4 regions of the Antribacter sp. NEAU-D49 genome follow, and region 1 is predicted to be linked to each of the others. Evidence: riboswitches for the same ligand, from Rfam matches in the RefSeq annotation. Region 1 holds a riboswitch; each other region holds the start of a gene.
The links. Region 1 has a riboswitch for cyclic di-AMP ahead of AC060K_RS05610 (C40 family peptidase). Riboswitches for the same ligand answer to the same signal wherever they lie in the genome.
Positions count from the first base shown of each region.

Region 2: it holds a riboswitch for cyclic di-AMP, as region 1 does, so the genes downstream of both, AC060K_RS01750 (C40 family peptidase) here and AC060K_RS05610 (C40 family peptidase) in region 1, are expected to answer to the same signal.
Region 3: it holds a riboswitch for cyclic di-AMP, as region 1 does, so the genes downstream of both, AC060K_RS11065 (C40 family peptidase) here and AC060K_RS05610 (C40 family peptidase) in region 1, are expected to answer to the same signal.
Region 4: it holds a riboswitch for cyclic di-AMP, as region 1 does, so the genes downstream of both, AC060K_RS13770 (C40 family peptidase) here and AC060K_RS05610 (C40 family peptidase) in region 1, are expected to answer to the same signal.

Region 1 covers NZ_JBXTSN010000004.1:168,805-176,440, forward strand. The annotation lists gene AC060K_RS05605 (NAD(P)-dependent oxidoreductase) at 1-498, opposite strand, end outside; gene AC060K_RS05610 (C40 family peptidase) at 556-1,449, opposite strand; cyclic di-AMP (ydaO/yuaA leader) riboswitch at 1,450-1,630, opposite strand; gene AC060K_RS05615 (phytoene desaturase family protein) at 1,737-3,425, shown strand; gene cydC (thiol reductant ABC exporter subunit CydC) at 3,440-5,278, opposite strand; gene cydD (thiol reductant ABC exporter subunit CydD) at 5,275-7,167, opposite strand; gene cydB (cytochrome d ubiquinol oxidase subunit II) at 7,190-7,636, opposite strand, start outside.
Region 2 covers NZ_JBXTSN010000002.1:1,020-8,655, reverse strand. The annotation lists gene cydB (cytochrome d ubiquinol oxidase subunit II) at 1-111, shown strand, start outside; gene cydD (thiol reductant ABC exporter subunit CydD) at 134-2,026, shown strand; gene cydC (thiol reductant ABC exporter subunit CydC) at 2,023-3,861, shown strand; gene AC060K_RS01755 (phytoene desaturase family protein) at 3,876-5,564, opposite strand; cyclic di-AMP (ydaO/yuaA leader) riboswitch at 5,671-5,851, shown strand; gene AC060K_RS01750 (C40 family peptidase) at 5,852-6,745, shown strand; gene AC060K_RS01745 (NAD(P)-dependent oxidoreductase) at 6,803-7,636, shown strand, end outside.
Region 3 covers NZ_JBXTSN010000012.1:38,570-46,205, forward strand. The annotation lists gene AC060K_RS11050 (serine hydrolase domain-containing protein) at 1-800, opposite strand, end outside; gene AC060K_RS11055 (GntR family transcriptional regulator) at 829-1,326, shown strand; gene AC060K_RS11060 (universal stress protein) at 1,487-2,590, opposite strand; gene AC060K_RS11065 (C40 family peptidase) at 2,761-3,519, opposite strand; cyclic di-AMP (ydaO/yuaA leader) riboswitch at 3,522-3,711, opposite strand; gene AC060K_RS11070 (iron-dependent transcriptional repressor DtxR) at 3,875-4,609, opposite strand; gene serC (phosphoserine transaminase) at 4,768-5,901, shown strand; gene AC060K_RS11080 (MHYT domain-containing protein) at 5,960-6,829, shown strand; gene AC060K_RS11085 (MHYT domain-containing protein) at 7,101-7,636, shown strand, end outside.
Region 4 covers NZ_JBXTSN010000016.1:96,966-104,601, forward strand. The annotation lists gene AC060K_RS13755 (DUF305 domain-containing protein) at 1-171, opposite strand, end outside; gene AC060K_RS13760 (copper resistance CopC/CopD family protein) at 1,362-2,717, shown strand; gene AC060K_RS13765 (heavy-metal-associated domain-containing protein) at 2,793-2,993, opposite strand; cyclic di-AMP (ydaO/yuaA leader) riboswitch at 3,315-3,484, shown strand; gene AC060K_RS13770 (C40 family peptidase) at 3,483-4,247, shown strand; gene AC060K_RS13775 (DUF2269 domain-containing protein) at 4,382-4,882, opposite strand; gene AC060K_RS13780 (hypothetical protein) at 4,888-5,055, opposite strand; gene AC060K_RS13785 (TetR/AcrR family transcriptional regulator) at 5,159-5,842, shown strand; gene AC060K_RS13790 (hypothetical protein) at 5,943-6,089, shown strand; gene AC060K_RS13795 (four-helix bundle copper-binding protein) at 6,282-6,683, shown strand; gene AC060K_RS13800 (DUF305 domain-containing protein) at 6,780-7,373, shown strand; gene AC060K_RS13805 (HD domain-containing protein) at 7,520-7,636, opposite strand, start outside.

The sequences.
Region 1 (7,636 bases):
GATGGACCCGAAACCCCAGATCGTCACCCGCGCACCATCGAGCGTGTACTGCCCCTCGGTGGCCGGGTCGGCCTGGGCGAAGGCGATGGCGCGCTCCCACCGGTGCTCCCGCTGGGCGCTCAGGGCCACGTCGATCCGCCGCACGGTCGCGAGGACGAGGGCCAGCGTGTGCTCCGCGACGGTGTCGTCGTGCAGCGAGCGGCCCGACGAGATCACGACCTCCGGAGCGAAGCCCGCGGCGAGCGCGACGTCCGGCCCTGCGGACAGCGTCTGCACCCAGCGCAGCCGGGTGAGCCGGCGGGCGGCGTCGGCCACGACCCGCGGCGGGCTGGACCACGTCACCAGCACCTCGGCGTCGATGTGCTCCTCGGGGACCGGGTCCTTCATCCCGTAGGCCACCACCATGTCGGTGCCGCCGGCGCCGAAGGAGGCTCCGCCGTCGGGCAGCCGGGCCGGGAAGTCGAGGTCGAACGGGACGTCCGGGACGAGGATCTTCACCCGCCGGACGTTACCTGACGTCCTGGGCCGCCCCAGCGGCCCAGGACGTCAGGAGTCTCACGCGACCCGGACGATGATCGGGTTGTCCTGCCACATCGAGACGTACCGGACGGGCATGCCGGGCTTGTTGGCCTCGACGATCATCCCGTTGCCCGCGTAGAGGGCGACGTGCCCGGAGGTCCACACGATGTCACCCGGCCGGGCGTTGGCGAGCGACACCTGCGTGCCCGCGTACCGGAGCTCGGACGACGTGCGCGGCAGGCTGATGCCCAGCTGCTTGTAGACGTACCAGATCAGTCCCGAGCAGTCGAAGCCCGTCGACGGCGACTCCTCGCCGTAGACGTAGGGCGTACCGACCAGCTCCAGCGCGAGGTTGACGGCCTGCTGCCCCACGGCGGACGTGCTGGTGGAGACGGTCTGCGCGGCGGCCTGCGCGGCGGCTGCCTCCGCCTCCGCCTCCGCCGCGGCGGCTGCCGCGGCAGCGCGGGCCTCGGCGGCGGCACGTGCCTCGGCCTCCGCCCGGGCACGGGCCTCGGCCTCGGCCTTGGCACGGGCCTCCGCCTCCGCCTTGGCCCGAGCCTCGGCGATGCCCGCCTCGGTCTCGGCGTAGGGCAGCACCGGGGCCGGGGCCTGCTCGACGGCGAAGGTGGTCTCGGGGGCGACGGTCACCACGGGCACCAGCTGGAGGGTGGCACCCGGCACGGCCGTGCGGTCCAGGCTGTGCTCCGTGACCCCGTTCGACACGGGGGCGGCGCTCGCGGTCTGCGTGAAGACGGAGGCGAGCAGCCCCGAGGAGACGACGGCGATCGCTCCCGTGCGGGCGGCGACCGACATGTTCTCGGCGGCGGTCTGGGTGATGGACGTGAGGGGGGTGATGGCCCGGCCGTCGGCCCGGTGGCGGGCGCGGGCGGCTCGGGTCGTCGACTGTTCGGGCTCGGTCAGAGTAGGCACGATGGATCTCCTCGACGCCTGCGAGGTGAGCTGTCGGGTTCGGATGGGGAGTCACCCGGCCCCGCACTGACGTGCAGGGCTTCACCCCAAGGACGCAGGTGCGTCCGGCTTACCTGGTTCCCCCGTCCCCGCCACGTCGTCGCTGGTCAGAACCGGTGGCGGGGCTCGGCGTCCGGTCCTGGGCCTCGTCTGGACGGCGAGGCGAGGATGACCGTACCGGTCTTCCCGTGAAATGTCACGAAAGGATCACGGGACGGCATATTCCGGCCACGTGCCACGATGTCGCCATGCAGGAGCACCTCGCCGCCCGGTACGACGCCGTCGTCGTCGGAGCGGGCCACAACGGCCTCGTGGCCGCCGCCTACCTCGCCCGTGCGGGCCGCTCGGTCCTGGTTCTGGAGCGCCTGGACCACGTGGGCGGCGCGGCTGTGTCGGCCCGCCCGTTCGCCGGGGTGGACGCGCGACTGTCGCGGTACTCGTACCTCGTCTCGCTCCTGCCGCGGCAGATCGTGGCCGAGCTCGGCCTCGACGTGCGCCTCCGGCGGCGGCGCTACTCGTCGTACACGCCGGTGGGCGCGGGCGGCCTCCTCGTGGACACGGGGTCCGACGACGTCACCCGTGCGTCGTTCCGCCGCCTCACCGGGGGCGACGCGGACTTCGAGGCCTGGCAGGCGTTCTACGCCATGACGGGTTCCGTGGCCCGGCGGCTGTTCCCGACGGTGACCGAGCCGCTGCTCTCCCGCGCCCAGGCACAGGCAGCGGTGGGCGACGACGAGGCGTGGCGGGCCCTGTTCGAGGAGCCGCTGGGCGCCGTGCTGCGCCGCACGTTCGCCGACGACGTGGTGCGCGGCGTCGCCGCCACCGACGGCCTGATCGGCACGTTCGCCGACCTCGACGAGGACTCCTTGCGCCAGAACCGGTGCTTCCTCTACCACGTGATCGGTAACGGGACCGGTGACTGGGACGTCCCCGTGGGTGGCATGGGCGCCGTCAGCGGGGCGCTGCGGGACGCGGCGCTCGCCGCCGGGGCGACGATCCTGACCGGGGCGGACGTGACGGCGGTGGCGCCGGGTGGCGCCGGGGGTGGCGTGGGCTCGGGCGGCGGGGGTGACGCCGAGGTCGCCTGGACGGACGACGACGGTGTGGCTCACGGCGTGCGCGCCGGTCACGTGCTGGCCGGCTGCGCCCCCGCGACGCTGGACCGGCTGCTCGTGGCGGGCGGCGGCGCGCCGGTGGGCGGGGAAGCCGCGGTGGGCGGCGGCGCGCTGGCCGGCGGCGCCCGTGGTGACGCGGTGCACCTGGGCGGGCGATCGCCATCGGGCAGCGCACCCGAAGGCGCACAGCTCAAGGTGAACCTGCTGCTCACCCGGCTGCCGCGGCTGCGCGACGGGGTGGACCCGGCGTCGGCGTTCGGCGGCACGTTCCACGTCAACGAGTCGTTCACCCAGCTGCAGGCCGCGTACGCGCAGGCGGCGGCGGGGCAGATCCCGGACCTGCCCCCGTGCGAGATCTACTGCCACACGCTCACCGACCCGTCGATCCTCGGGCCGGAGCTGCGCGCCGCCGGGGCGCAGACCATCACGCTGTTCGGGCTGCACCTGCCCGCGCGGCTGTTCCGCGAGGACCCCGAGGGGGCGCGGTCGCGGGCGCTCGCGGCGACCCTCCGGTCGCTCGACTCGGTGCTCGCCGAGCCGATCGAGGACTGCCTGGCGCTCGACGCCGACGGGGCACCGTGCCTGGAGGTGCGGACCCCCGTGGACCTGGAGGGCGACGTGGGCCTGCCGGGCGGGCACATCTTCCACCGCGACCTCGCGTGGCCGTTCGCCGAAGACCCTCGCGACGCGGGCCGGTGGGGCGTCGAGACCGACCATCCCCGGGTGCTGCTGGCGGGCGCCGGCGCGCGGCGGGGCGGGGGAGTGAGCGGCATCCCGGGCCGCTCGGCGGCGATGGCGGTCCTGGAGGCGGCGCCGAGATAGTCAGCTCGTCCGGGTCAGTGCGCCCGAGCTTCCTGGGCGACCGACCAGGCGTAGGCCTCGTCGCGGAGGAGGTCGGCGTGCGTGCCCCGCGCGCGGACCGTCGCCGGCTCGCCGGGACCGAGGACGACCACCTCGTCCACCGCCGCCAGCGGGCTGAGCCGGTGCGTGGCGACGAGCACCGCTCGACCCGTCGAGCGGGCGTGCGCCGCGAGGGTCTGCACGAGGGTGTCGGCGGTGGCGGCGTCGAGATGCTCGGCGGGCTCGTCGACAAGCAGGACCCGGGCCGGGGCGAGCAGGGCGCGCGCGACCAGGAGCCTGCGGCGCTCGCCGCCCGAGACCGCCGCGGCGTCCGAGCCGAGCACCGTGCCGAGGCCGTCCGGCAGCGCACCCAGCCAGTCCCCGAGGCCCACCGTGGCCAGCGCCTCGCGAGCCTCGTCCGGCGTGACGTCGCCGCGCGCGACCCGCAGGTTCTCCAGCACCGTCGTGTCGAACACGTGCCCGTCCTCGGCGACGAAGAGGGCCGACGGCGAGCTCACCTCCCCCGAGAGCGGAGGCACCAGACCCGCCGCCGTGGCCAGCAGCGTGGTCTTGCCGACGCCCGACGGCCCCGCCAGCGCCACCACCGATCCCGGCCGCAGGGTGAGCGAGACTCCCATGACGACGGCGCGCTCGCCCCACCCGGCGGTGACGTCGGTGAGCTGGAGCACCGGGTCGGCGCGGTCCGGTCCGACGACGCCCTGGTCTGTGTGATCGGTAGTTCGGTGCGTGATCGGCAGCTCGAACTGCCGATCACGCACCGAACTACCGATGACGCGGGTGGGGGGCTCGGCGCCGCCCGGGGGCGTGGCGGAGGTGGGGCCCGGGTCGCCCAGCAGGGCCAGCAGCCGCCGTGCCGCAGCCCGCGACCGGTGCAGCTGGACCGCCGCCGCGGGCAGGCCCGCCGTCGCCTCGAAGACGGCGAGCGGGGTCAGCACCACCACGGTCAGCTCCTCCGGCGCGAGCCGCCCCTCGAGCACGGCCGGTACGCCGAGCGCGACCGACGCCACGACGGCGAGCCCCTGGGCGAGGGCCCCGAGGAGGGCGGAGAGGCCGGTGGTGCGGGCGCCGGCGTCGGCCACCGCGGTGAGGCGGTCGTCGGCGCGTGCCAGGGCGGCGAGCCGGTCGTCGAAGCGGCCGGCCACCCGCAGCGGGGCGGCGTCCTCCAGGAGCTCGAGCGTCAGTGCCGTGACCTCGCCCCGGACCGCGGCGCCCTGGGTCTCGACGGTCGACGCCGCCCGTGCAGCCAGCCACGGCGCCACGACCCCCGCCAGCACGAGGCAGGCCGCGAGCGTCGCGCCGGCCGCGGGCAGGAAGGCACCGACGAGCACCACGGACCCCAGCCCCACCACGAGCGCCACCCCCGCGGGGACGAGCGCGCGGACCACCACGTCACCCACGTCGTCGACGTCCGCCCCGAGCCGGGCGAGCAGGTCGCCGCGGCGCACCGTCAGCGGAGCGGTGCTCCGGGCGAGGGCCTCGTACACGTTGGCGCGCAGTGCCGCCATGCCACGCAGCGCCACGTCGTGCGACGCGAGGCGCTCGCAGTACCGCAGGACGCCCCGCCCGATCCCGAACGCCCGCACCGACACCACAGCCACCGACAGCGTGAGCACCGGCGGCATCTGCGAGGCCCGGGCGACCAACCACGCCGCCGCGGCGGCCAGCCCGACCGCGCAGGCCAGCGCCAGCGTCCCCAGCGTGATCGCTGCCACCACCCGCCCGGGTCGCACCTCGAGCATCGGCAGCACGCGCCGCAGGGGGTCGCCGCTCGTCCGGCCCACGCTGCCCGACGTCGACGCCTGGGTCGCGCTCATGACTCACCTCCCGCTGTGGGTCTGTCTGTGGCGTGAATTCCGGGGCGGATTGCCGCCACGTCCATACCCACAGCGGACGTGAGGGCGGGGGCGGGGGCCGACGACACGTCGACCACCTGGTCGGCCAGCGCCAGGAGCGACGCCCGGTGAGCCACGACGACGACGGTGCGGCCCTCGTCGCGCCAGGTCCGGACCGTGTCCAGCACGGCCTGCTCGCCCCGCGCGTCGAGGTGCGCGGTGGGTTCGTCGAGGATGACGAGCGGCCGGGCGGCGGCGTCGTCGAGGAGGGCCGTGGTGAGCGCGACCCGCTGCCGCTGCCCGACGCTGAGGCCCACCCCACCGAGTCCGACAGCCGTGTCCCAGCCCTGCGGCAGGTCCGCGACGACGGCGTCGAGCCCGGTGCGCCGAGCCGCCGCCTCCAGGTCCGGCCCGACCCCGGCGCCCGGGGCTCCGGGACCACCGTCACGCGGTGGGGCGGTCGCCCGGCCGGCCGTGACGACGTCGTGCAGCGTGCCCGGAGGGAGCGTGGGGCGCTGCGGCACCCAGGTGAGCTGCGCCCACCAGGACTGCGGGTCCACCTCGGCGAGGTCAACGGCGGTGCCACCGGCGCGCTCGAGCAGGACGCGGCCGGCGTCGGGCCGCAGCAGGCCCAGGAGGGCGAGGACCGCGGTGGACTTCCCGGCACCGCTCGGGCCGCGCAGTGCGACGACGCGGCCGGTGCCGGGCGTCCCGTCACCGACCGGGATGCGGGCCGACAGGCCTGCGGGCGCGAGGACGGCGCGGTCGCCGGCCCGGACGGTGACGCCGTCGAGCACGATGGTCCCGCCCGCCACCCCGCCCCCGCCTGCTGTGGGTATGGCTGTGGCGGGAATCTGGTGTCGGATTGTCGCCACAGCCATACCCACAGCGGCGGAGCGGGCGGCGGAGGGGGCGGCGCCCGGGGCCGTGGCGATCACCGCGAAGGCCCGGTCCGCCGCCGCGAGGCCGTCGGTGGAGGCGTGGAACTCCGCGCCGACCCGGCGCAGCGGGAGGTAGACCTCGGGCGCCAGCATGAGCACTGCGATGGCGGGCTCCAGCGGCATGGCGCCCTCCACGAGACGCAGGCCCACGCCGACAGCCACGATCGCGACCGACAGGGTGGTGAGCAGCTCGAGGACCATCGACGAGAGGAACGCGACCCGCAGCGTCCCCATCGTGGCCCGGCGTGACGCCTCGCCGAGCTCCCGGACCCGGGCCACCGGGCCGAGGGAGCGGCCGAAGGCGCGGAGCGTCGGCAGCCCGGCGACGAGGTCGAGCACCTGGGCGCCGAGCCGCTGCACGGTCGCCAGACGTCGCTCCGACGTCCCGGCCGTGAGGCGCCCGACCAGCACCATGAACACCGGGACGAGCGGCAGCGTCACGACCACGACGAGGGCGGAAACCCAGTCCAGCGTCCACACGACCATCACGAGCGCAGGCGTGAGGATCGCTGTGAGGACGAGCTGGGGCAGGTAGCGCACGAGGTAGGGCTCGAGCGCATCGAGGCCTCGGGTGGCGAGGGTCGCGACGTCGGCCTCGCGGCTCACCGACGACCGCGCGGGTCGGGTGGCCCAGGCGGTCACGACCGCGGCGCGCAGCTCGGCGACCGTCCGGGCGGCCGCCCGCAGGGCGTACCGGTCCTGCGCCCAGGCGAGCCCGGCCCGGGCGACGACGACCAGCACGAGCGCGGTGAAGGCGCCGCCGAGCGGACCGGCGACGACGTCGCCGGCCACGACGGGCGTCAGGATCCGGGCCACCAGCAGGGCCTGCGCGACCACGAGCGCCGCCGACAGCGCGCCGAGCACCACGGTGAGCACCACGTAGGCGCGCGCCGCCGGGCTCTGCGCCAGGCGCGGGTCGAAAGGCTTCACGAGCCCATCCTCCCGTGCGTGCTCAGAACGCCGCGTCCTTGATCTTCTGCCAGGTGAGCCCGGCAGGCGCGGGGATGTGCTCCACGCTGAGCCGGCGGCGGAACACCCAGTAGGTCCACGCCTGGTAGGCGATGACCAGCGGCGTGAGAAAGACGGCCACCCAGGTCATCACCGTGAGGGTGTACGGGGTGGAGGCCGCCTCCGTGACGGTGAGCGACTCGCCGCCGTCCAGACCCGGCATGACGTCCGGGAACATGGACCCGAAGATCAGGACTGCCGCCGCCACGATCGACACCGCCGAGAGCGTGAAGGCCCAGCCCTCACGGCCGGCCCCGTTGGTCACGGCCACGCCCACCAGAGCGGCCGCGGCGAGGGCCACCGCCACCCACGTCCAGGCCGGGGAGAAGGCGACCTGGGCCCAGACCGCCCAGCCTCCGGCGACGGCGACCGCCGCCACGGAGAGCCCTGC
Region 2 (7,636 bases), on a different contig from region 1:
ATCGCCTACCAGGCGTGGACCTACTGGGTGTTCCGCCGCCGGCTCAGCGTGGAGCACATCCCCGCGCCTGCCGGGCTCACCTGGCAGAAGATCAAGGACGCGGCGTTCTGAGCACGCACGGGAGGATGGGCTCGTGAAGCCTTTCGACCCGCGCCTGGCGCAGAGCCCGGCGGCGCGCGCCTACGTGGTGCTCACCGTGGTGCTCGGCGCGCTGTCGGCGGCGCTCGTGGTCGCGCAGGCCCTGCTGGTGGCCCGGATCCTGACGCCCGTCGTGGCCGGCGACGTCGTCGCCGGTCCGCTCGGCGGCGCCTTCACCGCGCTCGTGCTGGTCGTCGTCGCCCGGGCCGGGCTCGCCTGGGCGCAGGACCGGTACGCCCTGCGGGCGGCCGCCCGGACGGTCGCCGAGCTGCGCGCCGCGGTCGTGACCGCCTGGGCCACCCGACCCGCGCGGTCGTCGGTGAGCCGCGAGGCCGACGTCGCGACCCTCGCCACCCGAGGCCTCGATGCGCTCGAGCCCTACCTCGTGCGCTACCTGCCCCAGCTCGTCCTCACAGCGATCCTCACGCCTGCGCTCGTGATGGTCGTGTGGACGCTGGACTGGGTTTCCGCCCTCGTCGTGGTCGTGACGCTGCCGCTCGTCCCGGTGTTCATGGTGCTGGTCGGGCGCCTCACGGCCGGGACGTCGGAGCGACGTCTGGCGACCGTGCAGCGGCTCGGCGCCCAGGTGCTCGACCTCGTCGCCGGGCTGCCGACGCTCCGCGCCTTCGGCCGCTCCCTCGGCCCGGTGGCCCGGGTCCGGGAGCTCGGCGAGGCGTCACGCCGGGCCACGATGGGGACGCTGCGGGTCGCGTTCCTCTCGTCGATGGTCCTCGAGCTGCTCACCACCCTGTCGGTCGCGATCGTGGCTGTCGGCGTGGGCCTGCGTCTCGTGGAGGGCGCCATGCCGCTGGAGCCCGCCATCGCAGTGCTCATGCTGGCGCCCGAGGTCTACCTCCCGCTGCGCCGGGTCGGCGCGGAGTTCCACGCCTCCACCGACGGCCTCGCGGCGGCGGACCGGGCCTTCGCGGTGATCGCCACGGCCCCGGGCGCCGCCCCCTCCGCCGCCCGCTCCGCCGCTGTGGGTATGGCTGTGGCGACAATCCGACACCAGATTCCCGCCACAGCCATACCCACAGCAGGCGGGGGCGGGGTGGCGGGCGGGACCATCGTGCTCGACGGCGTCACCGTCCGGGCCGGCGACCGCGCCGTCCTCGCGCCCGCAGGCCTGTCGGCCCGCATCCCGGTCGGTGACGGGACGCCCGGCACCGGCCGCGTCGTCGCACTGCGCGGCCCGAGCGGTGCCGGGAAGTCCACCGCGGTCCTCGCCCTCCTGGGCCTGCTGCGGCCCGACGCCGGCCGCGTCCTGCTCGAGCGCGCCGGTGGCACCGCCGTTGACCTCGCCGAGGTGGACCCGCAGTCCTGGTGGGCGCAGCTCACCTGGGTGCCGCAGCGCCCCACGCTCCCTCCGGGCACGCTGCACGACGTCGTCACGGCCGGCCGGGCGACCGCCCCACCGCGTGACGGTGGTCCCGGAGCCCCGGGCGCCGGGGTCGGGCCGGACCTGGAGGCGGCGGCTCGGCGCACCGGGCTCGACGCCGTCGTCGCGGACCTGCCGCAGGGCTGGGACACGGCTGTCGGACTCGGTGGGGTGGGCCTCAGCGTCGGGCAGCGGCAGCGGGTCGCGCTCACCACGGCCCTCCTCGACGACGCCGCCGCCCGGCCGCTCGTCATCCTCGACGAACCCACCGCGCACCTCGACGCGCGGGGCGAGCAGGCCGTGCTGGACACGGTCCGGACCTGGCGCGACGAGGGCCGCACCGTCGTCGTCGTGGCTCACCGGGCGTCGCTCCTGGCGCTGGCCGACCAGGTGGTCGACGTGTCGTCGGCCCCCGCCCCCGCCCTCACGTCCGCTGTGGGTATGGACGTGGCGGCAATCCGCCCCGGAATTCACGCCACAGACAGACCCACAGCGGGAGGTGAGTCATGAGCGCGACCCAGGCGTCGACGTCGGGCAGCGTGGGCCGGACGAGCGGCGACCCCCTGCGGCGCGTGCTGCCGATGCTCGAGGTGCGACCCGGGCGGGTGGTGGCAGCGATCACGCTGGGGACGCTGGCGCTGGCCTGCGCGGTCGGGCTGGCCGCCGCGGCGGCGTGGTTGGTCGCCCGGGCCTCGCAGATGCCGCCGGTGCTCACGCTGTCGGTGGCTGTGGTGTCGGTGCGGGCGTTCGGGATCGGGCGGGGCGTCCTGCGGTACTGCGAGCGCCTCGCGTCGCACGACGTGGCGCTGCGTGGCATGGCGGCACTGCGCGCCAACGTGTACGAGGCCCTCGCCCGGAGCACCGCTCCGCTGACGGTGCGCCGCGGCGACCTGCTCGCCCGGCTCGGGGCGGACGTCGACGACGTGGGTGACGTGGTGGTCCGCGCGCTCGTCCCCGCGGGGGTGGCGCTCGTGGTGGGGCTGGGGTCCGTGGTGCTCGTCGGTGCCTTCCTGCCCGCGGCCGGCGCGACGCTCGCGGCCTGCCTCGTGCTGGCGGGGGTCGTGGCGCCGTGGCTGGCTGCACGGGCGGCGTCGACCGTCGAGACCCAGGGCGCCGCGGTCCGGGGCGAGGTCACGGCACTGACGCTCGAGCTCCTGGAGGACGCCGCCCCGCTGCGGGTGGCCGGCCGCTTCGACGACCGGCTCGCCGCCCTGGCACGCGCCGACGACCGCCTCACCGCGGTGGCCGACGCCGGCGCCCGCACCACCGGCCTCTCCGCCCTCCTCGGGGCCCTCGCCCAGGGGCTCGCCGTCGTGGCGTCGGTCGCGCTCGGCGTACCGGCCGTGCTCGAGGGGCGGCTCGCGCCGGAGGAGCTGACCGTGGTGGTGCTGACCCCGCTCGCCGTCTTCGAGGCGACGGCGGGCCTGCCCGCGGCGGCGGTCCAGCTGCACCGGTCGCGGGCTGCGGCACGGCGGCTGCTGGCCCTGCTGGGCGACCCGGGCCCCACCTCCGCCACGCCCCCGGGCGGCGCCGAGCCCCCCACCCGCGTCATCGGTAGTTCGGTGCGTGATCGGCAGTTCGAGCTGCCGATCACGCACCGAACTACCGATCACACAGACCAGGGCGTCGTCGGACCGGACCGCGCCGACCCGGTGCTCCAGCTCACCGACGTCACCGCCGGGTGGGGCGAGCGCGCCGTCGTCATGGGAGTCTCGCTCACCCTGCGGCCGGGATCGGTGGTGGCGCTGGCGGGGCCGTCGGGCGTCGGCAAGACCACGCTGCTGGCCACGGCGGCGGGTCTGGTGCCTCCGCTCTCGGGGGAGGTGAGCTCGCCGTCGGCCCTCTTCGTCGCCGAGGACGGGCACGTGTTCGACACGACGGTGCTGGAGAACCTGCGGGTCGCGCGCGGCGACGTCACGCCGGACGAGGCTCGCGAGGCGCTGGCCACGGTGGGCCTCGGGGACTGGCTGGGTGCGCTGCCGGACGGCCTCGGCACGGTGCTCGGCTCGGACGCCGCGGCGGTCTCGGGCGGCGAGCGCCGCAGGCTCCTGGTCGCGCGCGCCCTGCTCGCCCCGGCCCGGGTCCTGCTTGTCGACGAGCCCGCCGAGCATCTCGACGCCGCCACCGCCGACACCCTCGTGCAGACCCTCGCGGCGCACGCCCGCTCGACGGGTCGAGCGGTGCTCGTCGCCACGCACCGGCTCAGCCCGCTGGCGGCGGTGGACGAGGTGGTCGTCCTCGGTCCCGGCGAGCCGGCGACGGTCCGCGCGCGGGGCACGCACGCCGACCTCCTCCGCGACGAGGCCTACGCCTGGTCGGTCGCCCAGGAAGCTCGGGCGCACTGACCCGGACGAGCTGACTATCTCGGCGCCGCCTCCAGGACCGCCATCGCCGCCGAGCGGCCCGGGATGCCGCTCACTCCCCCGCCCCGCCGCGCGCCGGCGCCCGCCAGCAGCACCCGGGGATGGTCGGTCTCGACGCCCCACCGGCCCGCGTCGCGAGGGTCTTCGGCGAACGGCCACGCGAGGTCGCGGTGGAAGATGTGCCCGCCCGGCAGGCCCACGTCGCCCTCCAGGTCCACGGGGGTCCGCACCTCCAGGCACGGTGCCCCGTCGGCGTCGAGCGCCAGGCAGTCCTCGATCGGCTCGGCGAGCACCGAGTCGAGCGACCGGAGGGTCGCCGCGAGCGCCCGCGACCGCGCCCCCTCGGGGTCCTCGCGGAACAGCCGCGCGGGCAGGTGCAGCCCGAACAGCGTGATGGTCTGCGCCCCGGCGGCGCGCAGCTCCGGCCCGAGGATCGACGGGTCGGTGAGCGTGTGGCAGTAGATCTCGCACGGGGGCAGGTCCGGGATCTGCCCCGCCGCCGCCTGCGCGTACGCGGCCTGCAGCTGGGTGAACGACTCGTTGACGTGGAACGTGCCGCCGAACGCCGACGCCGGGTCCACCCCGTCGCGCAGCCGCGGCAGCCGGGTGAGCAGCAGGTTCACCTTGAGCTGTGCGCCTTCGGGTGCGCTGCCCGATGGCGATCGCCCGCCCAGGTGCACCGCGTCACCACGGGCGCCGCCGGCCAGCGCGCCGCCGCCCACCGCGGCTTCCCCGCCCACCGGCGCGCCGCCGCCCGCCACGAGCAGCCGGTCCAGCGTCGCGGGGGCGCAGCCGGCCAGCACGTGACCGGCGCGCACGCCGTGAGCCACACCGTCGTCGTCCGTCCAGGCGACCTCGGCGTCACCCCCGCCGCCCGAGCCCACGCCACCCCCGGCGCCACCCGGCGCCACCGCCGTCACGTCCGCCCCGGTCAGGATCGTCGCCCCGGCGGCGAGCGCCGCGTCCCGCAGCGCCCCGCTGACGGCGCCCATGCCACCCACGGGGACGTCCCAGTCACCGGTCCCGTTACCGATCACGTGGTAGAGGAAGCACCGGTTCTGGCGCAAGGAGTCCTCGTCGAGGTCGGCGAACGTGCCGATCAGGCCGTCGGTGGCGGCGACGCCGCGCACCACGTCGTCGGCGAACGTGCGGCGCAGCACGGCGCCCAGCGGCTCCTCGAACAGGGCCCGCCACGCCTCGTCGTCGCCCACCGCTGCCTGTGCCTGGGCGCGGGAGAGCAGCGGCTCGGTCACCGTCGGGAACAGCCGCCGGGCCACGGAACCCGTCATGGCGTAGAACGCCTGCCAGGCCTCGAAGTCCGCGTCGCCCCCGGTGAGGCGGCGGAACGACGCACGGGTGACGTCGTCGGACCCCGTGTCCACGAGGAGGCCGCCCGCGCCCACCGGCGTGTACGACGAGTAGCGCCGCCGCCGGAGGCGCACGTCGAGGCCGAGCTCGGCCACGATCTGCCGCGGCAGGAGCGAGACGAGGTACGAGTACCGCGACAGTCGCGCGTCCACCCCGGCGAACGGGCGGGCCGACACAGCCGCGCCGCCCACGTGGTCCAGGCGCTCCAGAACCAGGACCGAGCGGCCCGCACGGGCGAGGTAGGCGGCGGCCACGAGGCCGTTGTGGCCCGCTCCGACGACGACGGCGTCGTACCGGGCGGCGAGGTGCTCCTGCATGGCGACATCGTGGCACGTGGCCGGAATATGCCGTCCCGTGATCCTTTCGTGACATTTCACGGGAAGACCGGTACGGTCATCCTCGCCTCGCCGTCCAGACGAGGCCCAGGACCGGACGCCGAGCCCCGCCACCGGTTCTGACCAGCGACGACGTGGCGGGGACGGGGGAACCAGGTAAGCCGGACGCACCTGCGTCCTTGGGGTGAAGCCCTGCACGTCAGTGCGGGGCCGGGTGACTCCCCATCCGAACCCGACAGCTCACCTCGCAGGCGTCGAGGAGATCCATCGTGCCTACTCTGACCGAGCCCGAACAGTCGACGACCCGAGCCGCCCGCGCCCGCCACCGGGCCGACGGCCGGGCCATCACCCCCCTCACGTCCATCACCCAGACCGCCGCCGAGAACATGTCGGTCGCCGCCCGCACGGGAGCGATCGCCGTCGTCTCCTCGGGGCTGCTCGCCTCCGTCTTCACGCAGACCGCGAGCGCCGCCCCCGTGTCGAACGGGGTCACGGAGCACAGCCTGGACCGCACGGCCGTGCCGGGTGCCACCCTCCAGCTGGTGCCCGTGGTGACCGTCGCCCCCGAGACCACCTTCGCCGTCGAGCAGGCCCCGGCCCCGGTGCTGCCCTACGCCGAGACCGAGGCGGGCATCGCCGAGGCTCGGGCCAAGGCGGAGGCGGAGGCCCGTGCCAAGGCCGAGGCCGAGGCCCGTGCCCGGGCGGAGGCCGAGGCACGTGCCGCCGCCGAGGCCCGCGCTGCCGCGGCAGCCGCCGCGGCGGAGGCGGAGGCGGAGGCAGCCGCCGCGCAGGCCGCCGCGCAGACCGTCTCCACCAGCACGTCCGCCGTGGGGCAGCAGGCCGTCAACCTCGCGCTGGAGCTGGTCGGTACGCCCTACGTCTACGGCGAGGAGTCGCCGTCGACGGGCTTCGACTGCTCGGGACTGATCTGGTACGTCTACAAGCAGCTGGGCATCAGCCTGCCGCGCACGTCGTCCGAGCTCCGGTACGCGGGCACGCAGGTGTCGCTCGCCAACGCCCGGCCGGGTGACATCGTGTGGACCTCCGGGCACGTCGCCCTCTACGCGGGCAACGGGATGATCGTCGAGGCCAACAAGCCCGGCATGCCCGTCCGGTACGTCTCGATGTGGCAGGACAACCCGATCATCGTCCGGGTCGCGTGAGACTCCTGACGTCCTGGGCCGCTGGGGCGGCCCAGGACGTCAGGTAACGTCCGGCGGGTGAAGATCCTCGTCCCGGACGTCCCGTTCGACCTCGACTTCCCGGCCCGGCTGCCCGACGGCGGAGCCTCCTTCGGCGCCGGCGGCACCGACATGGTGGTGGCCTACGGGATGAAGGACCCGGTCCCCGAGGAGCACATCGACGCCGAGGTGCTGGTGACGTGGTCCAGCCCGCCGCGGGTCGTGGCCGACGCCGCCCGCCGGCTCACCCGGCTGCGCTGGGTGCAGACGCTGTCCGCAGGGCCGGACGTCGCGCTCGCCGCGGGCTTCGCTCCGGAGGTCGTGATCTCGTCGGGCCGCTCGCTGCACGACGACACCGTCGCGGAGCACACGCTGGCCCTCGTCCTCGCGACCGTGCGGCGGATCGACGTGGCCCTGAGCGCCCAGCGGGAGCACCGGTGGGAGCGCGCCATCGCCTTCGCCCAGGCCGACCCGGCCACCGAGGGGCAGTACACGCTCGATGGTGCGCGGGTGACGATCTGGGGTTTCGGGTCCATCGCGCTGCGCCTCGCGCCGTTGCTCGCGGCGCTCGGCGCCGAGGTGACCGGGGTGGCGGGCACGGCGGGCGAGCGGGCCGGGTTCCCGGTGGTGACCGCCGCGGACCTGCCGCGGGTGCTGCCGCGGACCGACGTGCTGATCTCCCTGCTGCCGGCCACGGACGCCACCCGGCACGCCCTCGACGCGGCCACGCTGGATCTGCTCCCACCGCACGCACGGTTCGTGAACGTAGGCCGCGGGGCGACGGTGGACGAGGCGGCGCTCCTCGACGCCTTGCGCTCCGGCCGTCTCGCCGGGGCAGCGCTCGACGTCATGGAGACCGAGCCGCTCCCGGCC
Region 3 (7,636 bases), on a different contig from region 1:
AGGCTGGTGTCGCCGTGGAAGTGCGCGCCCGCCCAGGCCACGAGGTCACGCGCGGTCGACACGAGTCCCGTCGCGGAGGCGAGCGCCCCGGTGGGGACGTGGGCGACCGGGAGGCGACGGTCGTCGTCGGCCGAGCGCGCGCTGTGGCCGGTCACGAGCCGGCCGGTCAGGCCCGGACCGATCTCGGGGTGGGTGTCGCTGAGCCCGGCCGGCGCGATGACGTCGGTGCGGAGGTGATCGGCGTACGGGACACCCGTGACCGCCTCGACGACGAGGCCGACGAGCCCGTAGGCCAGGTTGGAGTACTTGAAGTACTCGCCGCGGCCGAAGACCTCGCCCTCCGAAGCGACGGTGGTCACCAGGGCCGCGCGGTCGGGGAACGGCGCGCCGAGATGCCAGAAGTCGGCGTCGGTGCCGTCGCGCCGCACACCTCCGGTGTGGCCCAGGGCCTCCCGGACCGTGACGGCGCCGACCGGTACGCCGTCGAGCTCGGGGAGGTGGGCGCCCAGCGAGTCGTCGAGGCGGAGCAGACCGCGCTCGGCCAGGCGCAGCACGGCCGTAGCGAGGAACGTCTTGGAGTGGGAGGCCACGCGGAAGAGGTGGTCGGTGCGCAGGGGCTCGCCCGTGGCGACGTCGGCCACGCCGAGCGCCACGTCGAGCACGACGTCGTCCCCGACCCGGACCGCGGCCTGGACGCCCGGTACACGGGCGAAGGCTGCCTGGGTGCGGAGCCAGTCGGCGAGGTACGGGGCAGCGGCGCGGACGAGATCGGCGTCGGTGCGCTGGTCGGGCGGGGTCACGGCGACCATCCTGCCCTCCGCGCGGGGCTTGCCGGTACCTGCCCACGCTGGGCCCGTCTACGAGCAGATCCGCGCGCAGGTCACCGCCCTGGTGGCGGTGGGGGCCCTGCGGCCGGGCGACCGGCTGCCCGCGTCGCGCGACCGCGCCCGCGACCTCGGCGTCGCGGTCGGCACGGTCGGCACGGTCGGCACGGTCGGCACGGTCCAGCGTGCCTTCCGCGAGCTGGAGGCAAGCGGGGTGGTGACCAGCCGCCGTCGTACCGGCACCGTCATCGCTGTGGGTATGGGTATGGCGGGAATCTCAGCGCCGATTGCCGCCACAGCCATACCCGCAGCAGCGGGCGAAGCGGCGGGCGAAGCGGCGGGCGAAGCGGCGGGGGCGAGGTCGACCGGGGAAGGCAGTTCAGCGGGACGCGGTGAGGCGCTCGTCGCGCAGGCACGGGCCCTGGTCGCCGAGGCGCGCGCGGCCGGCCTGTCCGACGACGCCGTGCTCGACCTGGTCCGGGGCGCTCTCCACACGCCGTGAGGAGGGGTGCGTGCACATTGCTTCGGCACTTTGTCGGGGGGGGGGGGGGGGGGCGGGGGGGCCCCCCCCCCCCCCCGCCCCCGGGGCGCGGGGGGGGGGGGGGGGCCGCCACCCGCCCCCCCCCCCCCCCCCGACAAAGTGCCGAAGTGATGTGCGCGGCTCAGGCCTGCGCGACCTCCGCCGGGTCGGACTCCGCGCAGTTGCGGTTGACCACCAGCACGGGGCACGCCGAGTGGTGCAGCACCGCCTGGCTGGTGGAGCCCAGCAGGAGCCCGCGGAAGCCGCCGCGCCCTCGCGACCCGACCACGATCATGTCGGACGCCGAGGAGAACTCCGTGAGCAGCTCGGCGCCGGTTCCGTCGAGCACGATCCGCCGGATCACCATGCCCGGGTTCTGCGCCTCGTGCCGGTCGATGATGACGTCGAGCCCGGCCTTGATGTCGGCCAGCACCTGCTCGTGGTCGATGTTGGAGGGCAGCCACGCCAGCAGCCCAGCGCCTGAGCCGACCGGGACGCCCGCCACGGCCGTCAGCTCGGAGTCCCAGGCCTTGGCCTGCGCGATCGCGTGCCGCAGCGCCACCTCAGCCTGGGGCGACCCGTCGACACCGACCACGATGCGGCGCACGTCGCGCACCGCGCTCCACGGCCGGGTACCACCGGCCGCGCCACCACCGGCCGCGCCACCACCGGCCGCGCCACCACCGGCCGCGCCACCACCGGCCGCGTCAGCCTGCGCCGGCCCGCCCGCCGAGGCCTCCGCGGCCGACTCCGCCTCCTGCGCCGCGGCCTCGTCGGACCCGGGCGGCGCCCACGCGCCACGCCCCCTGGTCTCGCGCAGCGGGACCACCACGACGGGGCAGTGCGCGTGCGCGGGCAGCGCCGACGAGACGGTGCCGAGGAGCCGTTCCGTGAAGCCTCCGCGGCCCCGGGTGCCGACCACGGCGAAGCCGTAGTCGCGCGACAGCTCGACGAGCACCCCGGCCGCGTCGCCGGTCGCCACAGCCGTGGTCACCCGTACGCCGCAGCCCTCGACCCTGGCCTCCGCCTCCGCGAGCACCGCGCGGGCGCCTTCCTGGATGGTGCTGTCGTCGAGCGCCGCATACCCGCCGTCGAGCGAGGCCGCGGTGAACGACGGGAGCGAATAGCTGCACACGATGTGCAGCGCCCAGCCGATCCGGCGGGCGTACGCCGCCGCCCAGTCCAACGCGTGCAGGCTCGCCTCCGAGCCGTCGACCCCGACCAGCACGACCTCCGGTCGCTTCATCGCGCCTCCCGCGTCTCTCTGGAGTGATGCCACCACGCTACTCGTCCGGCGGGGCCCCGGCAGGGAAGCACGCACGACGGCGCCCGCCGTCCCCGGAGGGGGCAGATGCACGACGCCCCGGTCCATGGGATGGACCGGGGCGTCGGTGGCGGTAGCTGTCGCTGGTCGGCTCAGTACCGGATGAACTGCGGCGAGCTCATCCAGATCGCGCGGAACTGGATGGTCTTGCCGGGGCGCGGTGCGTCGATCATCGTGTTGCCGCCGGCGTAGATGCCGATGTGGCCCGGCTGGTAGATGAGGTCGCCCGGCTGCGCCTCGGCGCGGGAGATCCGGGTACCGCCCGCAGCCTGCGCGGACGACGTGCGCGGAAGGTTGATGCCCGCCTGCGCGTAGACGTAGGAGGTGAAGCCGGAGCAGTCGAACCCGGCGGGCGTGGTGCCACCCGACAGGTACGGGACGCCCACGTAACGGGCCGCGATCGAGACGATCGTGGAGCCGTTGGCCGAGGCCGGGGCAGCCGCGCCGATGCTGCTCGAGCTCGAGCTCGAGGCGGTGGTCGACGTCGTCGTAGAACGCGACGTGGTGGTTGCCCGGACGGGCTCCGGCTCCGGCTCGGGGGCCGGCGTCACGGAGATGACTGCCTGCTCCACCGAGAGGTCGGCGTCGGCGGCCACTGCGACCACCGGGGCGGCCGCGAGAGCGGTGCGCGCCTGCTGCGTCAGAGCAGACAGGTCGACGGTGCTCAGCTTGGCGGCGTCGTTGGCGACGGGAGCGGCCTGGGCGGCCATGGCGCCGCCGAAGGTCGAGACGAGGAGCCCAGCCCCTGCTGCGACGACGGCCGCGTTGCGGCCGACGTTCGGGTTCTGTGCAAGGCCAGCTACAGGTCGGCGCGCTGCACGATGGCGAGCGCGAGACGTACGTGCGGTCACGTAGTACCTCTCCTTGTACGCCTACGAGGTCAGCTGTCGGGTTCGGGTGGGAGAAAGCACCCGGCCGAGCGACCCGAGAGTCCGCCCGACTTCACCCCAAGGACGCACCCTGGCGCCCAAAGTGGGTCCCCCGCCTCTGTCATGCGGGTCGTGGTGGCCCCGGCCGGTGACAGAGTTCGGCGTCCGTCCGAGGGCTCCGGTGGATTAACTCCTCGGAGCGGTTCTGAACGTACCGGAACCTCGGATGAATGTCACGTTCACGTCACGAAGGCGACCTGTCGCATAACTGGTGATGACACAGAACCGCCTCCGTGCTGCAGCACGGAGGCGGTTCACCAAGTGGTCTTGTGCGAGGTCAGGAAGCCGCCACGAAGAGGTGACGAGCCAGGTCCTCGGGCAGGTCGAGCACGAGCGGATCGCCTGCGACAGCCTCTGCCGGCACGTCCGCCGAGACCGTGTAGACGCCGTTCTCGTGGGTCGCGACGATGCGGGCCCCGGGCACCAGCCCGGCGTCCGCGAGACGGGCGAGCAGGTCGACGTCCGTCTGCAGCGGCTCCGCGATCCGGGTGAGCGACGCCGAGACGGAACCGCGCACCCCCTTCTTCGCCGCCGCCTCGAAGACGGCGGGCAGCGAGGCCACGCCCGCGAGGAACGGCACGTCCGTGAAGTCCTCGCCGAGCTCGGAGAGGCCGGGGATGGGGTTGCCGTACGGGTCGTGGTGCGGGTGGTCGAGCAGACCCACGAGGCGCCGCTCCACCTGCTCGCTCATCACGTGCTCCCAGCGGCACGCCTCGACGTGCACGTGCTCCCAGTCGAGCTTGATGACGTCGGTCAGCAGGCGCTCCGCCAGGCGGTGCTTGCGCATGACCCGCATCGCCTTGTCGTGCCCTGCCTCCGTGAGCTCGAGGTGGCGGTCGCCGGTGACCACCAGCAGACCGTCGCGCTCCATGCGCGCGACCGTCTGCGACACCGTGGGACCCGAGTGCCCCAGCCGCTCCGCGATCCGGGCGCGCAGCGGTGTGATGTCCTCCTCGTCCAGCTCGTAGATCGTCTTGAGGTACATCTCGGTGGTGTCGATCAGGTCCGTCACGTCCACTCCCGTTCTTGCCGGCTCCGCGGGCCCGCCGTCGGCGGCGGGTCGTCTCGGCGGACGACCCGGCACACCGGCTCGCCGACCCTCGTCCTAGTCTAGGTGGGGGCGCCGACATGGCCCCTCACCCCCGCCGCACGCGCCCCTCGGAGCCCGCCATGCCGTTGACCATCCCCACCGACCTGCTGCCCGCGGACGGCCGGTTCGGGTCAGGCCCGTCGAAGGTGCGGCCCGCCCAGGTCCAGGCCCTCGTGGACCACGCTGACGTGCTGGGCACGTCGCACCGCCAGCCGCCTGTCAAGGACCTCGTGCGGCGCATCCGCACCGGCCTGGCGGAGCTGCTCCACGTACCCGACGGGTACGAGGTGGCGCTGGGCAACGGTGGCTCCACGGCGTTCTGGGACATCGCGACCCTCTGCCTCGTGGAGCGCCGGGCGCAGCACGCCGCGTTCGGCGAGTTCGGGGCCAAGTTCGCCACCGCGACGTCCCGCGCACCGTTCCTCGAGCCCTCGCAGGTGATCCGGGCGGAGCCCGGCACGGTCGCGCACCTCGAGCCGTCCGACGAGGTGGACGTGTGGGCCACGCCCCACAACGAGACCTCGACCGGCGCGATGGCCCCGGTCCGCCGGCCCGTCCCCCGCCCCGCCGCGACAGGCACCGGCGACGGCCCGCTCCTCCTCGTCGACGCCACCTCGGGCGCGGGCGCCCTCCCGGTAGACCTCACGGAGACCGACGTCTACTACTTCGCCCCCCAGAAGGTGTTCGCGGCCGACGGCGGCCTGTGGCTGGCGGTCCTGTCGCCCGACGCCGTGGCGCGGGCCGCCCGGATCGAGGGCAGCGGGCGCTGGGTCCCCGAGTTCCTCTCGCTGACCACCGCGCTGGAGAACTCCCGCGCCGACCAGACGCTCAACACCCCGGCGGTCGCCACGCTCGTGCTCCTGGCCGACCAGGTGGAGTGGCTGCTGGCGCAGGGCGGCCTGGACTGGGCGGTGAAGCGGTCGGCCGCCTCGGCCGAGATCCTCTACTCCTGGGCCGAGGCCAGGGACTGGACCACGCCGTTCGTGGCCGACCCGGCGGAGCGGTCCACGGTGGTCGGCACCATCGACCTGGACCCGTCGGTGGACGCCCAGGCCGTGGTCGCCACCCTGCGGGAGAACGGCGTGCGGGACGTCTTCCCCTACCGCAAGCTCGGCCGGAACCAGCTCCGCGTCGGTATGTTCCCCGCGGTCGAGCCGGACGATGTGGCAGCGCTCACTTCATCCATCGATTGGATCCAGAATCATCTAAAGTGACCCCCGAGGACAAGCGCACAAAGCGCCGCTTGTCCATGTTAGCACAAATGGGGGATTTGTGATCGACCACTTCTCGCAGGGCCTGCTCACGCCGGCCCTCTCTTTCGCGCTCTCGTGCGTCGGCTGCGCCGCAGGACTCTCCGCGACCGCCCGCGCACGTGTCTCGTCCGGTCGGCAGCGGTCCGTCTGGCTGGTCCTCGGCGCGATCGCCATCGGCGGCACGGGCATCTGGGTCATGCACTTCGTCGCGATGCTCGGGTTCGCGGTCACCGGAGCGGAGATCACCTACGACATCCCGCTCACGCTGGCCAGCGCGGTGCTCGCCGTCGCCGTCGTCGGCGTGGGCCTGTTCATCGTGGACCGTGGCGGCTCCCGGACCGTCCCGGTCCTCCTCGGCGGCGCCGTCGCGGGCCTCGGCGTGACCGGCATGCACTACCTGGGCATGGCCGCCATGCACGTCGGCGTGACGATCGAGTACGACCCGCTCCTCGTCGCCCTCTCGGTCGTCATCGCCCTCGTCGCCGCGTCGGTGGGCCTCTGGCTCGCCGTGAACGTGCGAGGCGTGCTCGCGGCCGCAGCGTCCACGCTGGTCATGGGTGTCGCCGTGTCGGGCATGCACTACACCGGCATGTCGGCCATGAGCGCCCACCACGAGGCCGGCACGCCCATCCCCGTGCCGACGGCGGGGGTCGGCGCGGACGAGCTGCTCCTGCCCCTCATCGCCGCCCTGACGGTGAGCACGCTGCTCCTCGTCGTCGTGGTGACCATCTGGCCCAGCGCGGGCGAGATGCGCACGCAGGCGCAGTTCGAGGAGTGGAAGGCCCGGCAGCAGGAGATCCAGCGCGTCGCCCTCGAGCAGCGCCCCCGGCAGGCGGGCCCGTTCGACGTGCGGAAACGCTCGTCCGACACGTTCGAACGCCGCGACTGAGCCCTCGATCACGTCAGGCCCCGCAGGAGCCCAAGCACATGGATGGACCTCGCCGCATCACAACCGTAATCTCACTCAAACCGCCGAGTCGTGGCTGAATGTTCCCGTTCGGACGGGTGATTACGTTGTTGTTCCGTATTGTCCGCCCCGTGAACGCTCTGTAACGTGACCGGATCCCGACGGCCAGCACGGCCCTGGGACCCACAGAACCCGGCGGCCGTAAGCCACACGGCCCCGGTCCTACGTCTGGTACTTCGAGGGGCTTTCTGCGATGCCAGTGATCGACCATTTCACCTACGGGATCATCACGCCCCTTCTGGCGTATGCCCTCTCCTGCACCGGGGCGGCCACCGCCCTGTCCTGCACCTCGCGCGCGCGGGCGGCCACCGGGGCCGGCCGCGCCGTCTGGCTCATGCTCGGCGCCGTCGCTCTGGGCGGCACCGGGATCTGGGTCATGCACTTCATCGGGATGCTCGGGTTCGGCGCCGAGGGCGTCATCATCCGGTACGACGTCCCGCTCACCCTTCTCAGTGCGCTCGTCGCCGTCGTGGTCGTCGGCGCGGGCCTCTTCATCGTCGACGTCGGCAAGGGCCGGACGCCGTCGATCGTCGTCGGCGGCGTCCTCGCCGGCACCGGCGTGGCGGCGATGCACTACATGGGCATGGCGGCGATGCAGATGTCTGCCGACGTGTCCTACAGCGTCCCCTACGTCGTGGCGTCCATCGCGATCGCCGTCGTGGCCGCCACCGCCGCGCTCTGGTGCACGGTGAACATCCGCGGGATCGTCGCCACGGTCGTCGCCACCGC
Region 4 (7,636 bases), on a different contig from region 1:
GACCAGGTCCGACATCTCGATCGCCTGCTCGTGGTGGGGGATCATCATCTGAGCGAACATCACGTCTGCGTCGTTGAACTCGCCGGACCCGCCCGTGTCTGCGGACGCGCCGCAGGCGGCCAGCCCCAGCACGGTTGTGAACGAGATGAGGGACGCGAAAATGCGCTTCATGGAATTGCCTCTCGGTAGTACGTCGTAGGTCACCGCCCAGTCGGTGGGCGCGCTGCAACTGCCGATGCGTCAGAGGGGCACCGGCAGGCGGCGGACTCCTACGTCCGGCTGATCCCGAGGGCGATCAGGGACGGCCCTGCGACGAGTGCGAGCCGAGGAGAGACCGGCGGCACGAGCGTGCCCCGGGCGAGGGTGGGGACGCCCCACGGAAGCGGTCGGCGGTGCAGGCACGCCCCCCGGACGACCGTGACGAGAATCATCAGGCACATCGCCGTCAGCAGGGAGTCCGCGCTACAGCCGTCGTCGCACCATTGGCTGGGGACCGGGTGGGCCTCTGCCGTCTCCGGCGGGAGCACCAGGGGCTGGATGGTGGAGGCGACAGGTGCAGGATGCGCCGGAGCCGGTGCGCTGTGGTGCGACGAACCGTTCATCGCATGCATGACGATCACACCGAGGACCAGGCACGCAACCAGTGCCACGAGAGCGGCACGGTGCGATTGCACCGTGCCGGCCATAGGCCAGGTTCCGTGGATGTGCGCCCGCCTCGATGTCACCCGCTCGCCCTTTTCCATCTGTCGTCGCCGGTGATACTAGCGGGTTCTCGGCACCACCCGGCCGTACCGGCCTAGTGACAGTGCAACGGCTACGCTGCGCACGACATGCCGACACTGACCGCGCTTCGATCATTCCTCCCCGCACCGCAGCGAGGAATCATCCGCGCGCTCATCGTCGCCGTCGTGGTCGCAGGTGCAGTCTCCATGCACGCCATGGCCGGGCACGCATCGGTTTCGTCCGCTTCGCCAGGAGCCGTCGATCTGCCAGAACGCGTTCAGGCCCCGCGGGGACCGGTGATCGAACCGCTCTCGCAGCTCCGCGGGGACGGGTCAGGGCATTGCATTCAGGCTTGCGAGTGCCACGAGTCGACGGTGACGTGCCTGATGGCACTGACGGCCGGCCCCTTGTCCCCGGCCCGCCCGCCCGGCGGTGCCCCCGGCCGGGTCCTGCCCCGGCTCGTCCAGGTCTGTTGTCCGGTGGGGACGTCAACAAGGGCGCGGTGTGAACCGTCGTTGGACGCCCTGGGGATCAGCCGCACGTAGTGACGCCGCGGACCACCCCGACAGCGCCTGGTTCGCCGTCCCGCGGGGATGCCGCTGTGTGTTCATCACTACGAGACGGAAGGCCGCTCGGCCATGCCAAGTACCCTCGCGCTGAGACTCGTCCGCACTCTGCTCGTGGCGACCGCTCTGACGATCTGCTGCGCCACGCCTGCTTTTGCCCATACGAAGCTGTCCTCGTCCGATCCTGCGGACGGGTCGACGTCGACGGGACCGGTCGCCACCGTGACCCTGACCTTCACGCTCCCAGTGACCCCCATCGGCGAGGCGGTCGAGATCGCCGGACCCGAAGGCACCATCGAGACCGAAGTCACCCAAGCCCAGGACGGCGTCCTCGTCGTCGCTACGCCGGGCACGCCATTGGCTGACGGCAGCTACACCGTGGTCTGGTCCGTCGCGGCGCAGGACGGTCACACGATCGAAGGGCGCCTGGCTTTCACCGTCGGCGAACCGACAGCCACGGCGGGCGGCTCCAACGACAGCCCTTCGACGTCGCACTCGGGACACACCATGGCGTCGATGCAGGATCACCCCGTGCCGCCCTTCATCGATGCGGTAGGGAGGTCCGGCAACGCGGCGACGCTCTGGGGGTGGCTCGTTGCAGCAGGCGGCCTAGCGTTCGCCGGTCTCGTTCTGCGCGGACGCGACGCGGAGGACATCCCCGTCGCGCTCTCCACCGTGCGCTGGACCGGTGCGGTGATCCTGGTCGGGCTGATCCTGCGTGTCGCCTCTCGGGCGATGACGCTCGCCCACGGTGGCACCACGGCCGCCGTCTCGCCGTCCGCCGTCGCCGACTCGCTCACGGGCTCGACAGGTTGGGTGATCGGGCTGCAAGCGGCCGGAGCCTTCGCCGTCCTGGCCGGAGCTCGCCGCAGCCTGCGCACCTCGGCCGTCGCCATGGTCGGCGTCGTCCTGGCCGCCGCAGGCATCGTCCTCGACGGTCATAGCAACACCGCAGATCCACGCTGGCTCGTTCTGACCGCCGACGTCGCCCACCTGGCGGGTGCGGCGACCTGGCTCGGAGGTGTGGTCATGCTCACCGTGATCCTCCGCCGCCGACAGCAGGAAGGACGACACCTCGACGTCGGGCTGATAGCTGCCAGGTTCTCGGTGATCGCTGGAGCCTCCCTTGCGGTCGTCGGCATAGCCGGCGTCCTTCTCACGGCGACAATCCTCGACCGTGTGCCCCAGCTGTGGGAGACGGACTGGGGACTTGCTCTGCTCGCCAAGGTCGCGGTCGTGGCTGTGGTCGGCCTCATCGGCGCCTACAACCACTTCCACACGCTGCCGCTCTTGAGCGCGACCAACGGACGCCGGCACGGACGCCCTTCCGGGGAGGCTCTGCACCGCAGCGCTACACCCGAAACCGCACTCATGGTGGCTGTCGTGCTGATCACTGGTTGGCTCGTGGGTGCGGCGACCACTGCATGACGGTGGTCGCGGGCCCGTACGGCCGCCGTCGGCGAGTCACGACTTCGCCGACGGCGGCGGTGCTCCCTCGGCGGCTCAGGCGACCTGGTAGCCGAGCTGGGTGATGGCCGCACGGACGGCGTCGTGGTCGGCGCCGGGGCCAACCACCGTGACGGTGCCGGCCGCGAGGTCGACCGACGTGTCCTCGACTCCGTCGACCTGCTTGACGACGCCGGTGACCTTGGCGGCGCAGCCGCCACACGTCATTCCCTGGACCGAGTACGTCGTGGTGCTCATATTGCGTCCTCTCGTATGCGGCGGCGCCTGGTCGGCGACTGCCTCGTGAACGCCCGTGGTGCCGGACGGTGGTTCAGCTGCGCCGCGGGCCCGCTCAGGTCGGCTGGACATATGGAGCGGCGTCCCCGGGAGCACCTTGGGCTGCACTGAGGATACCCCCGCCGGGTATGTCTGGGCTCGGGCCATGCACAAGCCGGATACTTCGGTCACGTCGCAAGAGCGGGACTAGGGGGTCGTGACCTGACTGTGACATCTCGGCGATCCTGGGTTACGGTCGATCCACCTCGCGGAGAATCCGCGGGCGCCCGAGGCGGACGCCGAGCCCTGTCACCGCCCCCAGGTTCGTACGACCAGATGACAGGGACGGGGGACCCATGCAAGTGGGCACCACCGGTGTCCTTGGGGTGAAGCCGCACAGGTAGGAGTGCGGCCGGGTCTGTCTCCGACCCGAACCCGACAGCTCACCTCGCAGGCGGTAGGAGAACCGACGTGACCTCATGCTCGCCCGGGCGCCATCGTGCTGCCCGTAGCCCCATCACCCCGCTGACCCCCCTGTCGCGCGCCGCTGCGCGCAGCGTCGGCGCCGCCGCCCGCCGGGGCGCTGTCGTCGCCGCCGGCTCCGGCCTGATCATGGGGATGTTCAGCGCCCCCGCGAACGCGAACGACCGAACCGTGTCGACCGTCGACTTCCACGCGCTGACCGCGGACGCCCGCCAGTCGCTGGCCTCAGCCCCTGTGGTGACGGTCGCCGCCAACACCGAGTTCATCGTCGAGACCGGCACGATCGCCGTGACCCCGGCGCCGGAGCCGGAGCCGGCCCCCGAGCCGGAGCCCGTCGTCGAGGTCGCCTCGCGCACCGAGACGCGTACCCCCGTCGCGGCGGCGGACGCCCCGGAGGAGGCCGCACCCGTCCGCGCCGGCACCAACTCGGACGTTGTCGCCATCGGCATGCAGTACCTCGGAGTGCCGTACCTCTGGGGCGGCTCGACCCCCGCCGGGTTCGACTGCTCCGGCTTCACCTCGTACGTCTACGCCAAGGTCGGCATCACCCTGCCCCGCACCTCGTCGCAGCAGCGCTACGCCGGCACCGTGGTCTCGCGCGCCGAGGCACAGCCCGGCGACCTGATCTGGAGCCCCGGCCACATCGCCATCTACGCCGGTGACGGCATGCAGATCGAGGCCCCCGTCCCAGGTCAGACCGTGCGCTACAGCAGGCTCTGGCAGGACAGCCCGACCTTCATCCGCGTCGGCTGAGCCCTGCTCCGCAGGCCTCGACACCCCGTCGACAGTCTGAACTCCAGGGTGACATCCCGGTGCGCCCGGTCCCTTGTGGACCAGGCGCACCGGCGTGTGGGCTGCTAGAGCGGTCATGACTCACTCGCTACACGTCATCCAGCAGGAGGTCGCTGAGCGCGGCGCCAGCCGTACCGCGTCATCCCGCGCGGCTTGTAGATGTTGAGAGCCAACGGGACGAGCAGCACGACCATCCCACCGACCGCGTGGAACAGATCCCCGCCGAGCTGGTCGACATCGCCGGCGGGGTCCGCCGCGACTGCGGCGATCGCCTCGACCGCGGGCAGGTGGAGCACCAGGATCACGAACGCGAAGGCCGTCAGTACCAGGCTGATCACCACCCAGTAGTGTCGCAACAATCCCCAGGGTGTACCGAGGGCCTGGACCATCCCGGTCACGAGCGCTATCGCGGCGAGCGGGATCAACGCATACCGCAACACTGGTTCCATCATCACGTACGCAGCCCGCACGATCTGCTGGTCGTCACTTGCATAGATGGGCACGTTCAGGGCGATGTAGGCGACGATGGCGCCGAGCCAGCCCACTGAGCTGGCGATGTGAACCGTCAGCATCAGTTTCCGGATCGCCGGAGACATCGGCATCAGCCGTGCACACCAGGGCCGTGCTCGCCGCCCACGAGCAGCATGACCAGCACGAGCGCGACAGCTGCTGTCGCAGCGCCTATCGCCAGCAACTTGACCCAGCGGGGCAGCCCCGGATGGGGCTCTCGAGGCTTGCCGGGCGCCGCGTCCGATGTGTTCTCCGTCATGGTCGTCTCCTCGTGTCAGCTGCCGGGCAGATCAGATCCTGTATACAAAGTGTATTGGCTACTGTCAGAGTGTCACGACGACGACGAGCCGTACTATTGGCTGATGCCGAAGCTGTGGGAGGAATCGATCGACGGCCATCGCCGATCAGTGCGGGACGCCATCACGGAGGCGGCCTGGCGTCTGGCCGAAGAACAAGGCCCGTTCTCGCTGACCATGTCGCAGGTGGCAAAGGCTGCTGGGATCGGTCGCGCGACCCTCTACAAGTACTTCGCAGACATCGAGTCGATCCTCGTGGCGCACCATACGCGGCACGTCGAGGACCACCTCCGGACCCTCGAGGACCTGTGCGATGCAGCGGAGCCGACGGGCGCTCGGCTTGTGGCCGTCGCCACCACCTACGCGTCGATCTGCTTCCACCGCGGAAAGCACTCGTCCGCCGATGTCAGCCCGCTCGTTCATCGCGGCCCCGAGGTCGCGGATGCTGAGCGTCGTCTACACAGCGTGTTCGCCGGCCTCATCGCGCAGGCCGCGGCCGAGGGCCTTGTCCGCACAGACCTCGACCCGGACGACCTCGCTGAGTACTGCCGCCGGGCCCTGGAATCGTCCAGCAGTGCCAAGGACCTCGCCGGGGTTGCCGCATTCACGTGCGTGGTTCTGGACGGACTCGCATACTCACCGCAGGCCCGGGACGGCAAACCGAGCGCAACGACCCCGACTCATCACGAGCCTCAACGCAACCATGGTGACCGCCAACAGTTGCCCAGACGCGTCGGCAAGGACGAGTAGCGCGCGGTTTTGACCTGCACGTATGGTTCGTGTGGCACGGTGCTGCGCATGACCCGCGTGAGACCGCCCGCCAGGCCACGCACCGCGACCCGCCGCGCGCATGGCGTCCCTCCTGGCGGGCGAGGTCATGGGCGCGTTGTTCGATGAGTTCGGCGCGGGCGTGGAGGGCTTCGCGGAGGTCGCCCGGAACCGGCCCGAGAGCTTCGGCGACCAGCACGGCGACCAGGCGTGGCCGGTGGGTTGCTGAGCCGGTGGTGGCGTGCTCGGTTTCCGTGCAGGACGGCGGCGACGTCGTAACCGCAGGCGAGGCCACGATATACGGGTCGTTGTACTGGCCGACGGCCCAGACGTGGTGCGAGCACCGGTCTTCGCTCCTAGCGTCGAGTGGGCATGCCCACGACCGGAACGGTCGCGCGACCCCGTCGATGCTGGAGGAATCATGAAGACCGCCGAGATGCTCGAGACCTACCCCGCCACGATGAACGTCGACCGCCAGATCCTGGCCCGGGTGATCGACACGTTGGTCGAGTGCTCGCAGGCGTGCACCGCATGCGCCGACGCGTGCCTGAGCGAGGATATGGTCGCCGACCTGCGCAAGTGCATCCGCACGAACCTCGACTGCGCCGACGTCTGCGCCACCACCGCTCGCGTGCTGTCCCGCCACACCGGCTACGACGCAAACATCACCCGCGCCCAGCTCGGGGCGTGCATCGTTGCGTGTCGCGCCTGCGGCGACGAGTGCCAGCAGCACGCCGGCATGCACCAGCACTGCGCCGTGTGCGCCGAGTGCTGCCGCCAGTGCGAGGCCGCGTGCCAGGAGCTGCTCGCCGCGCTCACCTGAGAAGGACCGAGCAACACGGCCCGGGACCACTCAGTTCACGCTCCCGGGCCGATCCATCAAACGCGCAGTCAGACCGAGAGGGCGGAAACGGTGGCCATGGAGAACCAGGACGAGCGCAAGCACGAGCACGGCCACGACCGGGGTGCCTCGCACTCCACGAAGATGTACCTTCGCTTCGCGGCCATGCTTCTGACGGCCATGGTGGTCATGTACTGGGTGATGTTCATCGGCTCGTGGCAGTGGGACCACGTGCGCTTCAGCCAAAGCCGCATCTTCATGGCCATCACCATGGGCGGCACCATGGGGCTCGTCATGCTGGCCTGGATGCTGAACATGTACAAGAACACCAAGGCCAACATCGCCGTGGTCGTCGCCAGCGTCCTCCTCCTGGCCGGAGGCACGGTCCTGGACCGCACCCAGGCCACCGTCGACGACACCGCGTTCATGCGCGCGATGATCCCCCACCACTCCCTGGCCATCACCCGGTCCGAGCGCGCCGGCATCCAGGACGTGCGCGTGTGCGAGCTCGCCGTCGAGATCAGCGAAGCGCAGCGGCGCGAGATCCGCGAGATGGACTGGCTCATCCAGGACATCGAGGCCAACGGCGTCGTCACGACGTCCCAGCAGGCGCAGGAACGAGCGGTCCCGGACTTCGACCAGCCCGCCCAACGCCAGTGTCCCGGCAACTAGTACTACAGGTCTGTCTGATTAAGGGGGGGTGGGTCTCGGCCTGACACGCCGAGCGCAGGCTTGGCGGGAAGCAGGCAGGATGACCGAGACCATCGAGCCCGTGACGCTCGACGAAGACGAGAAGCAGGCACTGGCGCAGCGGCTGGTCAGGGCTGGGCCTGGTCGTGCCACGCCATGGGGCTCCCCGTCAGGGCGGCGTCGGCGACGCGCGCGGCGAAGGTGGTGCCGAGTCCGGCCCGCGAGCTGTCGATCCACTTCTGGAC